DNA from 2 places in the Gottfriedia sp. OAE603 genome. Region 1 is predicted to be linked to the other one. Evidence: a T-box and tRNA genes for the amino acid it is inferred to sense, from the RefSeq annotation. Region 1 holds a T-box; the other holds one or more tRNA genes.
What was found. A T-box is a leader RNA that pairs with one kind of tRNA and senses whether it is charged. The one in region 1 lies ahead of argS (arginine--tRNA ligase), so its partner is inferred to be a tRNA-Arg.
Positions count from the first base shown of each region.

Region 2: it has a tRNA-Arg gene. The T-box ahead of argS (arginine--tRNA ligase) is inferred to sense a tRNA for this amino acid. The anticodon was not compared.

Region 1 covers NZ_JBEUNN010000001.1:3,212,088-3,222,300, reverse strand. The annotation lists gene rfbA (glucose-1-phosphate thymidylyltransferase RfbA) at 1-347, shown strand, start outside; gene rfbB (dTDP-glucose 4,6-dehydratase) at 422-1,378, shown strand; gene rfbD (dTDP-4-dehydrorhamnose reductase) at 1,375-2,217, shown strand; gene ABID96_RS16475 (dTDP-4-dehydrorhamnose 3,5-epimerase family protein) at 2,217-2,675, shown strand; gene ABID96_RS16470 (glycosyltransferase) at 2,746-4,125, shown strand; gene ABID96_RS16465 (glycosyltransferase) at 4,155-5,216, opposite strand; gene ABID96_RS16460 (tetratricopeptide repeat-containing glycosyltransferase family 2 protein) at 5,304-6,392, opposite strand; T-box leader at 6,515-6,735, shown strand; gene argS (arginine--tRNA ligase) at 6,780-8,468, shown strand; gene ABID96_RS16450 (nitroreductase family protein) at 8,866-9,462, shown strand; gene ABID96_RS16445 (ABC-F family ATP-binding cassette domain-containing protein) at 9,886-10,213, opposite strand, start outside.
Region 2 covers NZ_JBEUNN010000001.1:488,292-498,504, reverse strand. The annotation lists gene chbG (chitin disaccharide deacetylase) at 1-78, opposite strand, end outside; gene ABID96_RS02395 (6-phospho-beta-glucosidase) at 169-1,506, opposite strand; gene ABID96_RS02390 (PTS lactose/cellobiose transporter subunit IIA) at 1,629-1,949, opposite strand; gene ABID96_RS02385 (PTS sugar transporter subunit IIC) at 1,970-3,325, opposite strand; gene ABID96_RS02380 (PTS sugar transporter subunit IIB) at 3,365-3,667, opposite strand; gene ABID96_RS02375 (PTS lactose/cellobiose transporter subunit IIA) at 4,113-4,436, opposite strand; gene ABID96_RS02370 (PTS sugar transporter subunit IIC) at 4,460-5,815, opposite strand; gene ABID96_RS02365 (PTS sugar transporter subunit IIB) at 5,858-6,160, opposite strand; gene ABID96_RS02360 (DUF6509 family protein) at 6,510-6,803, opposite strand; gene ABID96_RS02355 (DUF3934 family protein) at 7,099-7,257, opposite strand; tRNA gene ABID96_RS02350 (tRNA-Arg) at 7,565-7,637, opposite strand; gene ABID96_RS02345 (6-phospho-beta-glucosidase) at 8,002-9,441, opposite strand; gene ABID96_RS02340 (LacI family DNA-binding transcriptional regulator) at 9,635-10,213, shown strand, end outside.

The sequences.
Region 1 (10,213 bases):
GAGTAATTGATTTCGCTAAGCAAATTAAACCTTCTGATAGAGGTGAGTATGAAATTACTGACCTGAATGAAATGTATTTAAAAAACGGTCAATTAAAGGTAGAGATACTAGGTAGGGGGTTTGCTTGGTTAGATACAGGTACACATGAATCACTAATTCAAGCGTCTACTTTTATAGAGATGATTCAAAAAAGGCAAAGCTTAAGAATATCATGTATTGAAGAAATCGCATTTAGAAAAGGATATATATCAATTGAACAATTAGAAAAACTTGCGAAGCCTTTAGCTAATAGTGATTACGGAAAGTATTTATTAAGTGTAATATCAAATGTTAAAAAAAGTAAATAACGTTTATCTTTATTTTTGTTAGACAGTTATTTTGTGAAAAACCTGTTCTAAGTCTTTGTAAAGGTGGGGATCGATTGAACATTTTAATTACTGGTGGTGCGGGGTTCATCGGTTTAAATTTTGTAAACTTTATATTAAAAAATACTGATTACGAGATTACTATTATCGACGCATTAACTTACGCAAGTCACCCTGAAGAAATAAATAAATTAGGTGAAAATCCTAGAGTAAGGTTTATTCAGGCAAATATTATTAATATGGAAGAAATAAAGATGGCTTTAGATCGAGTGTATGAGGTACTTGTGCACTTTGCTGCAGAATCACATGTGGATCGTAGTATTAAGGACGGAGAAATATTTATTCAAACAAATATAATTGGTACGTTTAATATGATTCAAATTGTCATGAATGGATTCGCAAAGAAAATGATTCATGTTTCTACGGATGAAGTTTATGGAACACTAGAAAAAAATGATACACCTTTTACAGAACACTCTCCTATTTCTCCTAATAATCCATATTCCGCATCAAAAGCAAGCTCCGATTTAATTGTGCGTTCATATTTTCAGACGTTTGGTTTACCACTCATAACAACTAGATGTAGTAACAATTTTGGACCATTTCAAAATAAGGAGAAATACATTCCAACCATCATTTATCACGCGCTACAAGAAAAGAACATTCCCGTTTATGGGGATGGCTTGCAAATTAGAGATTGGTTATTTGTAGAAGACCACTGCAGAGCAATTGCAAATATTATTAAAAATGGAAAAAGTGGTGAAGTATATAATATTGGCGGTGGCAATGAGAAAACAAATATTGAGGTAGTTAAGCAAGTATTAGCAATTATGGGTAAACCGGAGAGTTTAATAGACTATGTAACAGACAGAGTTGGTCATGATCGTAGATATGCAATTGATTCTAGTAAACTTCAATCAGAATTAGGATGGAAACAGCAGCATACTTTTCAAGACTCTTTAGAAGAAACGGTGAAATGGTATATTGAAAAGTTCGGTGACAAGAAAATATGAAAATATTAATCACTGGTGCTGACGGTCAGCTTGGTAAGGAAATTCAGAATCTTTTTGTTAAAGATGGAATTGAAATTATTCCATATGGAAAAAAGCAATTAGATATTACGAATAGGAAAGAAGTTAACGCAGTACTAAATCAACATCAACCGAATGTAATCATAAATGCTGCAGCTTTTACAAAAGTTGATTTATGTGAAGTAGAAATTGAAAAAGCATATCTTGTTAACGCAATTGGACCATTTAATCTAGCAGTTGAATCTAAAAAAATGGATTGTCGTTTTTTCCATATAAGTACAGACTATGTTTTTAATGGTGAAAAAAATACTCCATATGAAGTGGATGATTACACGTCTCCAAATACAATATATGGTAAAAGTAAAAAACTTGGAGAAGAGCTAGTATTAGCGATCAATGAAGACTGTACCATAATACGGACATCTTGGTTATATGGACATAAAGCGGATAATTTTGTGAATACAATGGTAAATTTATCAAATAAATTAGATGAACTCAAAGTCGTAGATGATCAAATAGGGTGTCCAACATATACAAAAGATTTAGTCTTAATCCTTGAATCTCTATTAAATGAGAAACCAGGTATATACCATGTAACGAATTTAGGGAAATGTAGTTGGTATGAATTTGCTTGTGAAATACTACAATTTTTAAATCGTAAAACAAAAATCATTCCAGTGACAACGAAAGAATATGGTGCTAAAACTCCAAGACCAATGTATTCAGTATTAAGTAATAAGAAAATTGTTGATTTACAAATTCATCAAAGGAATTGGAAAGAAGCATTACATGAGTTTTTAAGAAAGGAGTATGGAAATTAATGCAAATTGAAGGTGTTATAACAAAAAAACTGACTAAACATTGTGATGATAGAGGTTTTTTTGCAGAAGTTTTAAGAGATGATGATGAGTTACTGACAAATTTTGGCCAATTATCATGGTCAACTACTTATCCAGGTGTGATTAAAGCTTTTCATTATCATGAAGAACAAGATGATATTTGGTTTTTTCCATCTGGAAATGCACAAGTTGTTTTATATGACTTAAGAGAGAATTCATCTACAAAAGGCAAAACAAATGTTTTTTATATGGGAGAAAATAATCCGATGATTTTATTAATTCCTAAAGGGGTAGCACATGGATACCGGGTAATCGGTGATCAGTCTGCAACAATCATTTATTGTACAACAAAATCATATAATCCCAAAAAACCCGATGAAAAAAGAATACCTTGGAATGATGAGACAATCGGATTTAATTGGGAAACTCAAAATAGATAAGCGTATACTCCGAATCTATAATAAGTTTTTATTGTGGGGGACTTAAGCAAAGGATGAGTAGGTGTAATGAATGAAAACTAGCATTATTCTATTAACATATAATCAGCTAGATGTTTCAAAAAAATGCTTTGAAAGTCTTGAAAAATATACAAAAAAGGACCATGTCGAGATTATTGTAGTAGACAATGGTTCCACCGATGGAACACGTGAATATTTAAAAAGTAATCCTTCGTTTATAACAATTTTAAATGAAAAAAATATGGGGTTTGCTGGTGGTTGTAATCAAGGAATTGAGGTTGCTACTGGAGATAACTTGTTGTTTTTAAATAATGATACAATTGTTACTGAAAATTGGTTGGATGCAATGTTAGATCTTTTATATAGCAATGATCGTATTGGTATGGTTGGTCCAGTTAGTAATTATGTAAGTGGATTACAAAAAATTGACGTGAATTATCAATCTGATGATGAAATAAATGAGTTTGCTTTACAATATTGTGAAACAGTCAAAGGAAAATCTAAGCAAGTTTTGCGACTAGTGGGTTTTTGTTTATTAGTCAAACGTGAGGTAATTGAGAAACTAAAAGGTTTTGATGAAAGATTTAAATTCGGTTCATTTGAAGATGATGATATCTGTTTAAGAACGGTTCTAGAAGGCTATGAATTGCATATTGCATTAGATTCATATGTACATCATTATGGACATGTAACATTTAAAGGGAATAACGATATTAATATTACTCAGCTTTATATTGAAAATCGATATCGTTATATAGAAAAATGGGGAAACCATTTAATAGATACTGCCTATCCTAAATTAGAAATAATTGAAATGGTACCAAGTAATGTGAAGAAGGTATTGGAGATTGGATGCTCGGCAGGCGCAACAGGATTAGAGATAAAAAATAGGTATTCATGTGAATTATATGGTACAGATAAGACCCCTGCATTAGCGTCAATTGCTTCACAATTTTATGAAAAAGTTGATATTGTGAGTTGTGATGAGACGAATTTATCATATCCAAATGATTTTTTTGATTTAATTATTTTAGATCAAACGATTGAACATATTTACGACCCTTGGAATTATATAATTGAAATTAGTAAACTATTAAAACCATCAGGAAATATTATTTGTAGAGTTCCAAATGTCTCACATGGGGAAGTACTTTACCAGTTATTAAATGGTAGTTGGAATTACTTGAATGCAGGAATATTAAATAAAGAGCATGTAAGATTTTTTACGCCTAAAACAATGAATTTACTATTTCCTACTCATATGTTTGACATCATTTATAACAAGAATGAAAAAATAGATGTAAATATTAATATAAAATTATTTTTTGAAGAAGTGGTTCACTTGGCACATAAATTTGGTATAACACTAGACGAATTAATAACAAATTTAGAAATCTACCAAATGCTTGTACTTGTAAAGAAAAAACAATAAGAACGGCGGTTGAGAAATTCAACCGCCGTTTATTTATTTAATAAATTTGAGAAATACTGTCTATTCGATAATATGCTAGCATGTGTTGGATGGTAACTATAAGCCATTTCATTATGTTCATTCGCTAATTGATGTTTACCAATTCGATCATAGCATACTGCTAATTGTAAATGTGGCATCCATGTTGAATATGAATATTGAATGTTTGAGAGTTGCTCTGCATTTTTATTTGAGGCTGCTTCTTCATACCAAAAAATTGCTGAGTCATAGTTTGTATTTTCTAGAAAAAAATAACCAATCCTACAGCATGTTTCGGGTTGTGGTTTTTCATATTGAAGTGAGTGTAGTAACCAACTTTTTTCTAATTCAAATAAGTTAAGGTGATGATAATTATCGGCTAAATAATAGCAAGCTAGTATATTATGTTCATTATACGGTTGTTTTTTTCTTAAAAACTTTAGAAAATATTGAATCGATTGATCATATTGATGATTATCACTTAATTCCTTTGCATAATAAAATAAATCTCTAGGTGAAAAGACAACATTCTCTTCAATCATTTTTTCAAATATTTTTATATGGTTATTAGGATCATGTGTGTATGGGAGATGGTTGATCGCTATGTCAGAATCAACCACTTTACCTGTAACATTAATATAATGCTCATCGGATTCAACACTAATAGAATAAGAACTATTTCTATTTACTATTCTAGTTAGCATTTTTGGCGTACTTTCATTCAAATTAGTTTTCAGTTTCATTGATATTCCATCTATATTTGAATTGATCGAGAGCTTTAATTGTGCAAATTTTTCCCTGTCATTTTCGAACAAAATATCATTAGGGTTTATGAAAAAAATATATTGTTTTGTAGCGAGTTCAAATAAATAGCTTAGTGCATCTTTTTCATGCTGAGTTGCTTCAAAAGAATAAATGTTTTTTGTATACATACTTGCTAGTTCTCTAGTTCTATCTGTGGATTTTAAATCAACAATGATCACTTCATCCACTAAGTCGGATACTGATTGTAGACATCTTTCAATAACAGCCTCATCATTTTTAACGATCATACATAAACTAACGGTAGTCAAAATATCACTCTTTTCTTAAGATATCGCTTCTAACTAAAAAATGTATTTATGATATTGCAAGTTACATTGAGGGACACCGAAGTTGTATTATTGCTCATTAAATAATGAGTTAAAATACGCTTGATTATGCTTGACCGAAGGGTTATTAGGAGCAAAGCTAGCAGCAATATCATTATGTTTTTTAGCAGTCTCTTGATCACCTAAACGACTGTAGGAAAGACATAATTGTAAATGTGGTAGCCAAGTATAACACGCAGTATTAATAAATGGGCTTTTTTGTTCAGGAATATCAACAAATGTAGCAATTTTATACCATGAGATTGCACGATGATAATCGTTTTGTTGAAGATAGATATAACCTAATCTGCAACAATTTTCTCCACGCGGACCATCGTAATTGAATGATTTTAGACAACTATTGGTTGCTAAATCCATATTTCCTAAATTCAAATAACAATCAGCCATTTTTCCGCAGGCTTGAATATTATCTTCAGACCAACCTTTGCCTTCATCTAAAAATTTGTTATACCATTCAATTGCGGTTTCATACTTCCCATGATCTAAACATTCATTTGCGTAATAATATTTATCCCTTGGATTTAATGATTTACCTGAAGCAATTGCTTCTTCATAAATTTTTAAGTTTCGGGTAGATGAGTCTTTATCTTTATGATGGATGACGGCAGCATCTGAATGAATGATATTTCCATATACTTCAAGATATTCGTGAACGAAACCAATCCATTTAAAATTTCTTTTACGTTTAACGATTCGATTTCGAACAGAGCTAAATGTTGGATTTCCATCTTCATCAAAAGAAAGATGATATTTCATTGCAACAGCATCTACTTCTTCTGTTAAAGTTTTCTTTAGCTCAAGTAATTTTTCTGCATTCAATTCTGTGATCACATCATCTGCATCTAACCACATAATATAGTCCTTAGTTGCTTTAGAAAAGGCAAAGTTCCGAGCCGCGGAAAAATCATTGATCCAGTTAAAATCATAAACGCAATTTGTAAATTTTTTTGCTATTTCTTTCGTTTGATCAGTTGAACCTGTATCAATTATGACGATTTCATCTACAATAGTAGAAACGGATGAAAGACATCTTTCAAGAACATTTTCTTCATTTTTTACAATCATACAAAGACTGATAGTAATTGAATCTTTTTTCATTAATTCCACCTCAAATTTATGTTATTAAGGTTGTCAATAAAACGTTCATCCAATTTATGAAAATTTTAATAAGAAGGTTGTTATTCAGTTTTGTATATGTTTAAATATGTAAAAGGAATATCGGAAATTTTATGATAAAGAGAGTAATCTTATAAAGTTTTTAAGCGAGTTAGGGATGGTGGAAGCCTAATAAAACGAATAAGATGAAGCGCACTTTGGAGAAGTAAATTCGAAATGATAGTAGGATTTACCGGGGATGGAACCTCGTTAACAAACTTAAAGATGGTTCAATAGTATTTGAACAATTAGAGTGGTACCGCGGAGCTTAAACCCCGTCTCTTTTTTAGAGGCGGGGTTTTATTTATTTTTAGAAGGGAATGAAGGAAGATGAACTATGAATTATTGTATAGTGAGCATCTAGAAAAAGCATTAAATGGCGTATTAAATAAAATTGAAATTAATGCACTGATCGAAAAACCACATTATGCAGATCAAGGCGATTTAGCTTTCCCTTGTTTTCAGCTTGCAAAGTCATTAAGAAAGTCCCCAGTTAGCATAGCGCAAGAAATTGCACCTCTCATTCAACATGAATTATTTGCAAAAGTTGAGGCAAATGGACCATATGTAAACTGCTTCTTAAATAAGAAAATTGTCAGTAAACATATTATTGAAACCGTATTAAATAAAGGAAAAGATTACGGAAATCAAGTTACTGATGAAGAAAAAACAATTGTGATTGATTGTTCTTCACCAAATATTGCCAAACCTTTTTCAATGGGCCATATTCGTTCAACAATGATTGGGAACGCGATTGGAAACATTGCTCAAAAAAATGGTTATAACGCAATTAAAATTAATCACCTAGGTGATTGGGGAACACAGTTTGGAAAATTGATTGTTGCGTATAAACGTTGGGGAGTAGAAGAAAAAGTAAAATTAAACCCCATCAAAGAATTGCTAACACTATATATTAAATTTCACGAAGAAGTTGAGAAGGAACCAGAGCTTGAAGAAGAAGCAAGAAGCTGGTTTAAGAAATTAGAGGAGAAAAATGAAGAAGCGCAAGAATTATGGGAGTGGTTCCGTGAAGAATCACTAAAAGAATTTATGATGGTATATGATTTATTAGGTGTTAGCTTTGATAGCTTTAATGGCGAAGCTTTTTATAATGATAAAATGGATCGAATCATTACATTATTAGAAGAGAAAAATTTATTAGTTGAATCAGAAGGTGCTGAAGTTGTAGACCTTTCAGAAATAGAATTACCACCATGTTTAATTAGAAAATCCGATGGAGCTACTTTATATGCAACCCGAGATTTGGCAGCTGCAATATACCGTAAAGAAACATATGATTTTGATAGAGCAGTGTATGTCGTAGGAGGTGAACAGGCTTTACATTTCACTCAAGTATTTACTGTTTTAAATAAGATGGGATATGAATGGTCTAAGAATATGGAACATGTACCATTTGGTTTAATTCTTCAAAACGGTAAAAAAATGTCAACTCGAAAAGGGAAAATTGTCTTACTTGAAAAAGTCATTGAAGAAGCAATTAATTTAGCCAATCAGAATATATCTGACAAAAATCCTAATTTAAAGAATAAAGATGAAGTTGCAAAAATGGTAGGGGTAGGAGCGATTATATTCCAGGATTTAAAAAATGATCGTATGAATAATTTCGAGTTTTCTCTAGAGCAAATGTTGAAATTTGAAGGAGAAACGGGGCCATATGTACAGTATTCTATAGTGAGAACTAATTCAATCTTAGAAAAAGCGAATATAACAGATTTCCAAAATCAAGAAGGCTTACATGATGAGTATAGTTGGGAAATCATAAAAAATATTCAAGCCTTTCCAGACAAAGTAAGACGTAGCTTCGAACAAAATGAACCGTCAGTTATTGCCAAATATACAATTGATTTAGCTCAAGCGTTCAATAAATATTATGGAAATACTCATATCCTTACTGAAGACGATCAATTAGTAAGTAGATTAGCTCTAATCAAAGCTGTTTCGATTGTATTAGAAGAGGGACTAAGATTATTGGGTATTCGTGCACCAAAAGAAATGTAATCAAGAAGTATGAAAAGAACATTTTCTTTTCATACTTTTTTTGTTTTTTCTAAAGGCTCTTTTACAAGTGATTATATCTTTAAAAAGAGATGGATAGAAGTTGATTACAACGGAAGGTGCGAGACTCCTGTGGGAGATGCGGGAAGGCTGAGACCCCGCAGGCTAGCCGAGGAGGCTCAGATTTCGCCCCACGGAAAGGGAGCAACCTGGAGTTGTAATCAACTAACACATTCTAAAGTAAAGACAATGAATACAAAAACAGCTTTTCTGAATTATTGGTGTTATTATATTAGGAATCTTAAAGTTTACTAATAAATACTTGTTTTCATTGAAAATGATTATCAATTACATTTATAATAATAAATGAATTGATTCCAACTAAGGAGATTACAAACAAATGACAATTTTAAATACGATCAAAAATAGAAGAACTGTTAGAGATACAAAAAAAGACCCGATTTCTGAAGAGATTTTGATGGAACTTTTGGAAGTAGCTTCTTATGCTCCTTTTCATAGTAAGGAAGAGCCTTGGCAATTTATCATGATTTCAGAAGAAAATGAAAAAGAATTTTATGCTTCAAAAATCGTAGATAGTTATGAAAGAATGGAGTTAACAGAAACATATACTGTTGAAAAAATAAAGAAATCTGTTGAGTTTTTTAAATCATATATTATTGACACGCCTATGCATTTGATCATAACAACAGATCATACAGAAAATGAAAAAAAGAATTTGGAAGCAATTGGGGCAACTTGTTCATTTGTTCAAAATTTACAATTAGCTGCTTGGGAAAAAAATATTGGAATGGTTTGGCGTACAAACCCATATATTTTTGATCAACAGTTTTACAAAGAAATGGGGATCCCAGTAAACAGAAAAATATTGGGCGCACTTCATATCGGTTATATTAATACAATGCCAAAAGTGTCTAAAAAACGAAAAAATCCTAGGGAATGGACGACAAAATTAGGCCAAAACATTACACTTTCATAATAAAAAAGAGAGGCTAACTCTTCTTAGAAACTAATAAAATAGAGAATTCGTCGATTTCCACTCCAGGATGCTCGCTTTCCGTGGGGCGTGCGATGAGCCTCCTCGGCATGCGCCTGCGGGGTCTCATCTGTCCCGCTACTCCCACAGGAGTCTCGCACCTTCCGTTCCAATTGCTCTCTTTAACAGAAGAGTAATGTAAAAGAAATTTTTAAACAAAATCATTTTAGAAAAGTTTTTTGTTAAAAGTAAATTTTCTTTTAATACAATTCAATTCATTTCTTAGTTAGGAGAGTAATCATAGTCAATTCCTACTAAATAAAAAGGTAGCTAATTATCTACTTAATTAGCTACCTTTTTTTGTTTAGTTTGTTTTCTCCAGAAGAAGAGAACTTTCATATTTTCGTTCAGGCGATCGTTGACTAATTAAAATACTTTTGTAGTCCAATTTTCACCATTCCATACGTCTGTTACTAGACCTTGGTAAAATTCTGGTTCGTGACAGATAATTAAAATGCTACCCTTATATTCTTTCAGCGCTCGTTTTAATTCTTCTTTTGCATCTACGTCTAAGTGGTTAGTCGGCTCATCTAGTACAAGTAAGTTTGATTCATTATTCATTAATTTACATAAACGAACTTTGGCTTTTTCTCCACCACTTAATACTGATACTTTACTTTCGATATGTTTTGTTGTTAAACCACATCTCGCAAGAGCAGCACGAACTTCGTATTGTGTAAATGAAGGGAATTCA
Region 2 (10,213 bases), 2.7 Mb from region 1:
TAAATGAGCCTCAATTATGCCTAAGTTAACTCCCTTTGAATAACCAAAATCATCTGCATTAACAATTATTTTCGTCATAAGATTGCTCCTTTACTGTACTTAGGATAAAAAAAGGATGATACTCTAATAGATGAGTTACATCCTTTTTTGCAAACATCGTGTTACCTATTAATTAGCAGTTACTGTTTCATTTTTAAAGAACTGTGGTAAGTATTCTTTATGTGCTTCTAACATCTCATCTAAAATTTGTTTTGCTAAGTTATCAGAACCAACGAGTGGATTAATGCACATTGCAAGTAATGCTGTTTTGTAGTCCCCTGTTACGCCCGCTTCTGCTGCAACTCGTTCAAACGATTTAATCTGTTGAACTAATCCGCGAGCTGCGACTGGTAAATCACCCATTGTTAATGGTTTTGGTCCGTCTTTCGTTATAACAGCACTTACTTCAACCGCGCAATCATCAGGAATAGAAGCAATCGCACCATTATTCATTGTATTAACCGGCTGTATATCACATTTATTGTTATATAAAGAGGAAATTAAACGACATGCTGCATCACTATAATAAGCTCCACCACGTTTTTCTAATTGAGGTGGTTTTATATTTAAGTTTGGATCTTTATAAAGTTCGAATAAATCATCTTCTAATTTTTTAACGACTTCTGCACGCGTTCCGTCTTTTTTCGCTGCTTCCAATTCTTCTTCCAACATTACTTTTGATTGATAATAGTAACGGTGGTAAGGACAAGGGATTGCACCTAACGCTTCAATAAAGTCAGGATTCCAATCCATTGCTTTTATATTTTGCATCGTCATACTTTCGGTCGGACGAGCGAATTCACTAATTACTCTACTTGTAACATCTTCACCGTCTAATAATACTTTTGTTCCATAAACCATGTGATTTAAGCCCATGAAATCAATATGAACACGTTCAGGCTCTACACCTAATCCTTTTGCAATATTCATATGAATATGAATTGGAACATTACATAAACCAACTACTTTACGGAAATTCGTATAACGTAAAATAGCTTCTGTTAAGATACCAGTTGGATTTGTAAAGTTTACTAACCAAGCATTTGGACAAAGTTCTTCCATATCTTTTACGACATCTAAAATAACTGGGATTGTACGAAGGGCTTTAAATAAACCACCTGGACCGTTTGTTTCTTGACCGATTACTCCATGTTTTAAAGGAATTCTTTCGTCTTTCATACGTGCCTCAAGTAAACCAACACGGAATTGAGTAGTAACAAAATCAGCGTCTTTTAAAGCTTCACGGCGATCAAGAGTTAAGTGAATTTCCATTGGTACTCCTGCTTTTGCAACCATGCGTTTCGCTAGATTACCCACAATCTCAAGCTTTTCTTTTCCAGCTTCAATATCAACTAACCATAATTCTCTTACAGGAAGCTCATCATATCGCTTAATAAACCCCTCAACTAACTCAGGAGTATAACTAGAACCGCCACCAATAGTTACAATTTTAATACCATTACTCATTGTCCCCACTCCTTACACTCTGTTTTGTATCGCATTCATACCTAGTTTTCTATACAACTTTTATAAAAGAAAAGTAGCTAGTTCAATTTGATTCACTACTTTTCTATTTCATTATTATTCTATTATTTATTTATTTTTTCATGTAGATGAATAATCTCAGTTACTAACTCTCTCATTGTCAAAGCATTCATCAAGTGATCTTGTGCGTGAATCAATAGAATATTTAATTCTACTTTCTCTCCACGAGCTTCACCCTGAATCAGCGAAGTTTGAGCATGATGTGCATGATTTAATTCTACTTTTGCTTCTTCAATCTTACTATGTGCTTCATCTAAATTTCCTGCACGAGCAGCTTGCATTGCTTCCATTAATGAACTTTTAGCATTTCCAGCATGTAAGATTAATTGAAACGCTGTTTGCTCAACATTCACTATAGTACTCATTTCGTATCCCCCTCAATCTATTACATTGAAGCACTTTGATTATTCGATGCCTCTTTAATTTTTCTGATGTCAATTCTCTCTTGCATTACAACAAAAGGAATATAAATTAATATTGAGATTACTAAGTTAGCGGCTGCTAAGATGGCACCAGAAATGTGACCACCTGTTGATAACCAACCACCAACAATTGCCGGTGTAACCCAAGGAATATTTGTTGTAACAGGATGAACTAATCCCCAAGAAATCGATAAATATGAAGTGATTGTTAATACAATTGGCGTTCCGATAAATGGAATAAACCACATTGGATTTAATACGATTGGCATACCGAAAAGTACTGGTTCGTTAATTTGGAAAATACCAGGCGCACCACCAAGTGCTATCATTTGTTTATTACGTTTTCTATTTACTAATATCATTGAGATAATTAATCCCAGTGTTGCACCAGATCCACCTAAAAATACGAATGCATCAAAGAATGGTCCTGCCATAACATTGTACTTATCCCAATCTTGTACACCTTTTGCAGCTAAATCAATATTTTCATTTCCTAGTGCTGTAAATAATGGTGTTGTAATTCCACCTAAAATGTTTGGACCATGTAATCCCAACACCCAGAAGAAGTGAATGAAGAATGCGATTCCAATTGCGAATGGTAATGAATCCGCTGCATTCGTTAATGGTTTAACAAGTACAGAGTTTAACCAATCATTGAAATATACTCCATCTGATAAGTATAATCTGAATACTAATCCTACTAATGCGATTACGAAAATTGTTAACATACCTGGAATCAATTTTGCGAACGCCTTAGATACTGCTGGTGGAACACCATCAGGTAATTTAATAACTAATTGTTTTACTTTGGATAGACGAACAAATATTTCAGTTGCTATAATCGCTACGATAATACCTGTAAATAATGCAGTTGAGTTAGTATAAGTAGAGTTTACTAGACCCCATACACCACCAGTTGCTTTTTCACCATTTTCAAGCGTTACAGTTACTGCGCTTAAAGATTGTGGTACTAATACAAAGTATGAAGCCAGTGCAACTAGCATTGCTTCGAAACCTTCATCTCCGTATGAACGTGCAAGTTTATTTGCGATCCCCACTACTGCAAATACAGTCATGAATGCAAAAGTACCCCACCAAATGTCTCCACCTAAGGTTTTCCAGTTTACTCCGAAAACCGCTTCCATCATTTTATCGTAGCCTTTAATAGCACCACCTAAATTGTTTATTAATACTGCAAACGAACCGACCATTGTTATTGCAATCATTCCGATTAACGCATCACGGATCGCTAATAAATGACGTTGGCTACCAATTTTTCCAGCAGTTGGCATAATATACTTTTCTATAAAATTCATCATTTTCATAGAGCTCCTTTATTTCAATTAATAATTCAAATATTATTTTTTTAGACTTAGAGCTAATTCCAATACAGCTTCTCCGTTCATTAATCCATAATGTACTGGATTAATAACATCTACAGGAATTCCTTTTGGTTCCGCAATCTTTTTCATTTCTGCTGCTAAGTAACGTACTTGAGGACCCAATAAAAGAACATCTGCTTTTTCTAAATTTTCCTTTGCAGCATCTCCTGAAACAGCCCAAATTTTTGCTTCAATACCTTTTTCTTTTGCCGCATTTTCCATTTTTGTTACTAGTAAACTAGTAGACATTCCCGCAGAACAAGCTAATAAAATATTCATTACGATTCCTCCTAAGTTTGATATTATTTGTAGCGCTTACAAAGTAGATTAAAATACTCATCTAATATAATAAACTGACTACAAACTATTTAATTTGTGTTTACACTCTTTTATATTGCAATTACCATGCCAAGTCTTTTAAAAAAACTAATTATTATTTGAAAATATTAAAAGAAGCCTATTACAGCAGTAGTTCATCATTTAAAATATTTCATTGATCATGCAAGTCATTTTAGCGACGGTTATTAGTGTGTTGTGATGCTACTGTGATATTTCACAAATATATCTTTAGTGTGTTATATCTATAAGTAGTGTGTCGTTTTTAAAACACACTACTTATAATAGTGTTTTATTGTTTAACTGAAATTAAAAGGTAAATTTACTAAATTATACACTTTAACATAAGAAAGGTGGTATAGCCCAATGCTATACCACCTTTCTTATGTTATAGATGTGAAGTTTTTTCATGTAGAAAAATAATTTCTTCAACTAAATCCCTAGTTGTTAAACAGTTCATCAAATGATCCTGTGCATGTACAAGCAAAATATTAATTGGAAATTTCTCCCCATTCGCCTCACTTTGAATTAAAGTTGTTTGAGAATGATGAGCTTTTCTTAGTTCGGCATTTGCTTCAGTTACCTTTTCTCGCGCTTCACTAAATTTTCCTTCTCTTGCAATGTACATTGCTTCCATTAATAAACTTTTAGCGTTTCCAGCATGTAATATTAGTTGGAATGCAATTTGTTCTATATTCGTGTCAGTAGTCATTTGCACTCTTCCCTTCACATCTATTAAAGATTTAATGAGTTATTATTAGAAGTTTCTGTTGCTTTTCTAACTTCCATACGCTCAGCTACAACAACGAATGGTAAATAAACGATGATCGAAATAACTACGTTCACTGCTGCTAAAACAGCACCTGATACATGACCACCTGTTGCTAAATAACCACCAATTATCGGAGGAGTTACCCAAGGAATTGTTGAAACAACTGGGTATACTAAATGTGAAGCAACTGCTAAATAAGAAATAATTGTTAATAAAATTGGTGTTAAAATAAATGGAATTAACCAAACTGGGTTTAATACGATTGGTAATCCGAAAATGATTGGTTCATTAATATTGAACAATGATGGTGGAGTACCTAATGCGATCATTTGTTTATTACGTCTACGGTTAACAATAAACATCGCGATCAGTAATCCAATTGTCGTACCAGATCCACCCATATAAACGAATGCATCTAAGAATGGGCCAGCTAGTACTGCATATTTATCTAAGTCTGTTACATTTTTTGCGTATAAATCGATATTTTGGTTACCTAATGCTGTTAATAATGGTGTTGTAATTCCACCTAAAATATTTGGACCGTGTAAACCTAATGCCCAGAAGAAGTGAACAAAGAATGCGATTGCTACTGCAAAGCCTAATGAATCTGCAGCATTTGTTAATGGTTTTACAAGTACTGAATTTAACCAGTCGTTAAAGAATACGCCGTCAGAAATATATAATCTAAATAATAATCCAACTAAAGCTACGATGAAAATTGTTAACATACCTGGTAGTAATTTTGCAAATGCTTTTGAAACCGCTGGCGGAACACCATCCGGTAATTTAATTACTAGTTGTTTTACTTTTGCTAATCTAACAAATATCTCGGTCGCAACAATCGCTACAATGATACCCGTAAATAGTGCAGTAGTATTTAATGAATTCCAGCTAATGAATCCCCAAGCACCACCAGTTGCTGTATCTCCACCTTCAAGCGTAACCGACACAGCCGCTAAAGATTGAGGAACTAATACGAAGTAAGATGCCAAAGCAACTAACATCGCTTCAAAACCTTCATCACCATAAGAACGTGCTAGCTTATGGGCTATACCAACAACAGCAAATACTGTCATGAATGCAAATGTTCCCCACCAAATGTCGCCACCTAGTGTTTTCCAATTTGCACCAAAAATTGCTTCCATCATATTGTCGTAGCCTTTAATAGCTCCACCTAAGTTATTGATTAGAGTTGCAAATGCTCCAATCATCGTGATTGCGATCATACCAATTAACGCATCACGAATTGCTAATAAATGACGTTGGTTTCCGAACTTCGCCGCTGCCGGCATAATATACTTTTCAGCAAAACGCATCATCTTGAATACACCTTCTTTTCTATTTAATTTTTAAACGCCCCGTTATTTCTTCAAATTTAATGCCATTTCCAATACCGCTTCACCGTTCATAAGACCATAATGAACTGGGTTAATAACATCCACTGGTATTCCCTTAGGTTCAGCTAGCTTCTTCATTTCTGAGGCAAGATAACGAACCTGAGGTCCTAGTAGTAATACATCTGCTTTTTCTAAATTTTCCTTTGCTGCATCACCTGCAACAGCCCAAATCTTAGCTTGAATTCCTTTCGCCTGTGCTGCTTGTTCCATTTTCGTAACAAGCAAGCTAGTAGACATCCCTGCGGAACATACCAATAAGATATTCATTCTCCACCTCCAAACTTAAATTTACTTATTTTTGTAACGCTTACATTTTTACATATAAAGACAAAAGAATTGACTCGTTACAAAAACAAGTGATTCATCAATTTTAATATTGCAATTACTGTGCCAATTTTCTAAAAAATCTTATTATTATTTTTAAACAAATAAAAAAACCTTGAAAAATCAAGGTTTTAATTATGAAATATATTTATGGATTCGGCTAGTGTATTATCAGTGTGTAATACACCAAACACTGTGTTAATACAATTTACTTAGTGTGTTGTGATTTCGTCTCATTTTTCATATTTCGACTACTATGTGTGTTTCTAATGACACAATAATCATAAATGAATTAATCTTCGACAGTTAAATGTGTTTTACAAAATTCTTTTAATTCTACTTCTTCATCTTCCTCTAAATCAAAGTCTAAATATTGATTTGTTTCAACTTCAAATAAATCATACTTAATTACTTTAGATTCTTCGCCATTAACACCAAATAACGCTTTTATGTATATACCTTTTTCATTGTATAATTCATCATCCTCAGGCACATCAATGAATAGGATAAACTCATATCTGTCACCTTCGATAATTCCAAATGGATCTTTGATTTCTTCTACAGTGTATTCTTTAATAGTTAACACACAAACATTCCCTTCAATTGTAATATTTACTATTATATACAAAAAAAGAAACAAAAAGAAAGACGCCTGCCGCAGCAGACGTCTTGATGCGTTTGAGGCAAGAGACCGGGCGACCACATTCGCGCGTTTAGCTTACGCATATCTCTCGACTTACTCAAATTAGCTCATCGCAAATAAAACTATAACATGATAAAATGCAGAAAGCAATAAAATCATAACTGGTAAATTATCCATACTGTATAAATCAATGACATAAAGACCTTAAAATTACGCAGTATCGTTTTTAAACTACATATTATGAATCACTAGTTGAATTCGATGTTCCTTTATTCTTAGTACCTTTACTTACATAAGGTTTCGCATTCGCTTTTTTCTTAGCCTTTGCTTGCCAACGATTCCAACCTTTTTTATCAGTACCTCTTCCTGTTCCGCCCTTACCTTTAGCTTTACTCATTTATACACCTCATAATTCTATTTAATCATTTCTCATAACTTAATTTTAACCAAACTAGACTATTTCATTTCGTTTTGATATACGAACGTTCAAACATTCGATTACACATATTGCGAAAGATTCATTATAACAGTTTTTCAGATCAGTATTGTATTTTATTTGATGCAGTGTCTTTTACACTATAGGTGGTCACGTTTTTGGAAAGGCTAGCTAACAGAAAATTTGCCGTAATAAAAAACCACGTGTTAGTCATCTGAGTCAAATATTCAACCAAGATATCTATTTCACGTGGCTTTCATAAAATTAGCGCGCTCGACAGGAATCGAACCTGCGACACACGGTACCGGAAACCGTTGCTCTATCCCCTGAGCTACGAACGCATATTGTTATAGGAATTACTCAAATTTAAAACCGTCACCCCAGTCTCAGTAAGTTTACGCAAGTAGTGGCTCGACTGGTGCGCTCGAAGATGATTCGATGAAGTTAATTCATCCGTGCTCTATCCCCTGAGCTACGAACGCATATTGTTATAGGAATTACTCAAATTTAAAACCGTCACCCCAGTCTCAGTAGGATTACGCATATAGCAGTTGTTCGACTGAGCTATGCCTTAAGAATAATTATATCGTTTGAAGTTTCTTACCGCAACGGTTTAAGCTTTTTAGCTTGGAAACTTTTGTATAATCAACAAAAAAGTAGGTGCATTGATAAAAGATTATAAGCACCTACTTTTAATTTTATAAATTATAAATTTTTACCGTTCGATCGAATGATATCTTGATACCAGTAGAAGCTTTTTTTCTTAATTCTTTTTAGTGTTCCGTTACCTTCATTGTCTTTATCTACGTAAATATATCCGTATCTTTTTTTCATTTCTCCAGTTCCTGCACTAACTAGGTCGATTGGTCCCCAGCTTGTGTAGCCAAGAATGTCTACTCCGTCTTCTATGGCTTCTGCCATTTCGATAAAGTGTGATTTTAAGTATTCAATGCGATAGTCATCGTTTATTGAACCTTCATCACTTAAAACGTCATTTGCTCCTAATCCGTTTTCTACTATAAATAATGGTTTTTGGTATCGGTCATGTAGTTGATTACAAGTGACACGCAATCCCTTTGGATCAATTTGCCATCCCCACTCTGATGCATTTAAATATGGATTTTTTATTGATGCAAATATATTACCTTCAGCTAATTGACTTAGCACTTCAGGGTCAGTACTAGCACATCGACTAGCATAATAACTAAATCCGATATAATCAACTGTGTGATTTTTTAGGATTTCTTCATCTTCTTTTTCCATTCTAATTTGTAAATTGTTTTCTTTAAAGTACCTCTTTGCATAGCCTGGATATTCACCCCTTGATTGTACATCAATGAAGAAATATGATTCGCGGTCTTTATCGATTGCTTCCCATATGTCATTTGGATGGCAAGTATAAGGATACGTTGCCCCAGCAGCTAACATACATCCAATCTGTCCATTTGGAATTATCTCATGGCATGCCTTAACTGCTAATGCACTTGCTACCAACTGGTGATGAGCGGCTTGGTAAAGAACTTGCTTTTTATCCTCATCATCTTTCAATACAATACCAGCTCCGATAAAAGGGGCGTGTAATAACATATTAATTTCATTAAACGTCATCCAGTACTTAACCTTATCTTTATATCTTTCAAATATTGTTCTTGTGTATTTCTCATAAAACTCAATCATTTTTCTATTTTTCCAGCTTCCGTACTTCTCAACAAGATTGATTGGTACATCAAAATGACAAGTGGTAACGACTGGTTCAATATTATATTTTAATAGTTCATCAAAGACATGATCATAAAATTGTAGTCCCTCTTCATTTGGAGTTGAATCGTCTCCGTTTGGAAAAATCCTTGCCCATGCAATCGAAAGTCGTAAACATTTAAATCCCATTTCTGCAAATAAAGCAATATCCTCTTTAAATCGATGGTAGAAATCAATTGCTTCATGTGAGGGATAATAAACCCCATTTTTTAACTCCAATGAGTCGACATTTCCTAACATCAGTGAAAAGCGATCCTTTCCAATTGGAAGTAAATCGACTGTAGTTAATCCTTTTCCACCTTCTAAATATGCACCTTCAGCTTGATTAGCAGCTATTGCACCACCCCAAAGAAAGTTCTCTGGAAATCTCGTTTGATTAGTACGCATACTTAATGTCCTCCTACTAGATTCTTATTTTTATATTCTGCTTACACCGATATCATAAATTTCTGAAATGCATTTCAGGTCAATCCCTTTCCAAAGATAATTTTAAAATTTTCAAACAAGAGTCGTAACTCCATTTATGATAATGTAGTAATAATAGGAGTAATTCAGTTTTTCATGTTAGGAGTTTGAGTTAATGTTAAATATAAAAGAGATTGCTAAAATATCAAACGTATCACCAAGCACAGTTTCTCGTGTATTAAACAACCATCCTCACGTGAACGAAGAGACAAAAAGAAGAGTCCTAAACATTATTGAACAATTTGATTACGTCCCAAATTTAAATGCCGTAAAATTAAAAAGAGGAAGAAACTTTTTAATCGGTATCATTACCCCTGAAATTAATGAGATCAGCTTACCATACATCAATAGTTTTATTTCCATTGCAAACGAACATGGTTTTAAAACAATTACGTATAATACAAGTTATGAAAAAACAGGTGAAATAGAAGCGTTAGAGGCTTTACGAAGAAAAGAGATAGATGCTCTAGTTATTACTGTTAGGGCTTCGGAATGGCGTGATATTGAAAGATATTGTAAATATGGACCGATTGTTGCGTTAGAAAGAGTCGATTCAGACTTTGTCCCTTCTGTTTATTTAGACCAATATATCGGTTATTACATGGCATTGGAATATTTAATTCAAAAAGGTTATCGAAAAATTGGAAATGCCTTTGGAAGAATGAATGGATTAAATACAATTAGAAGAATTCAA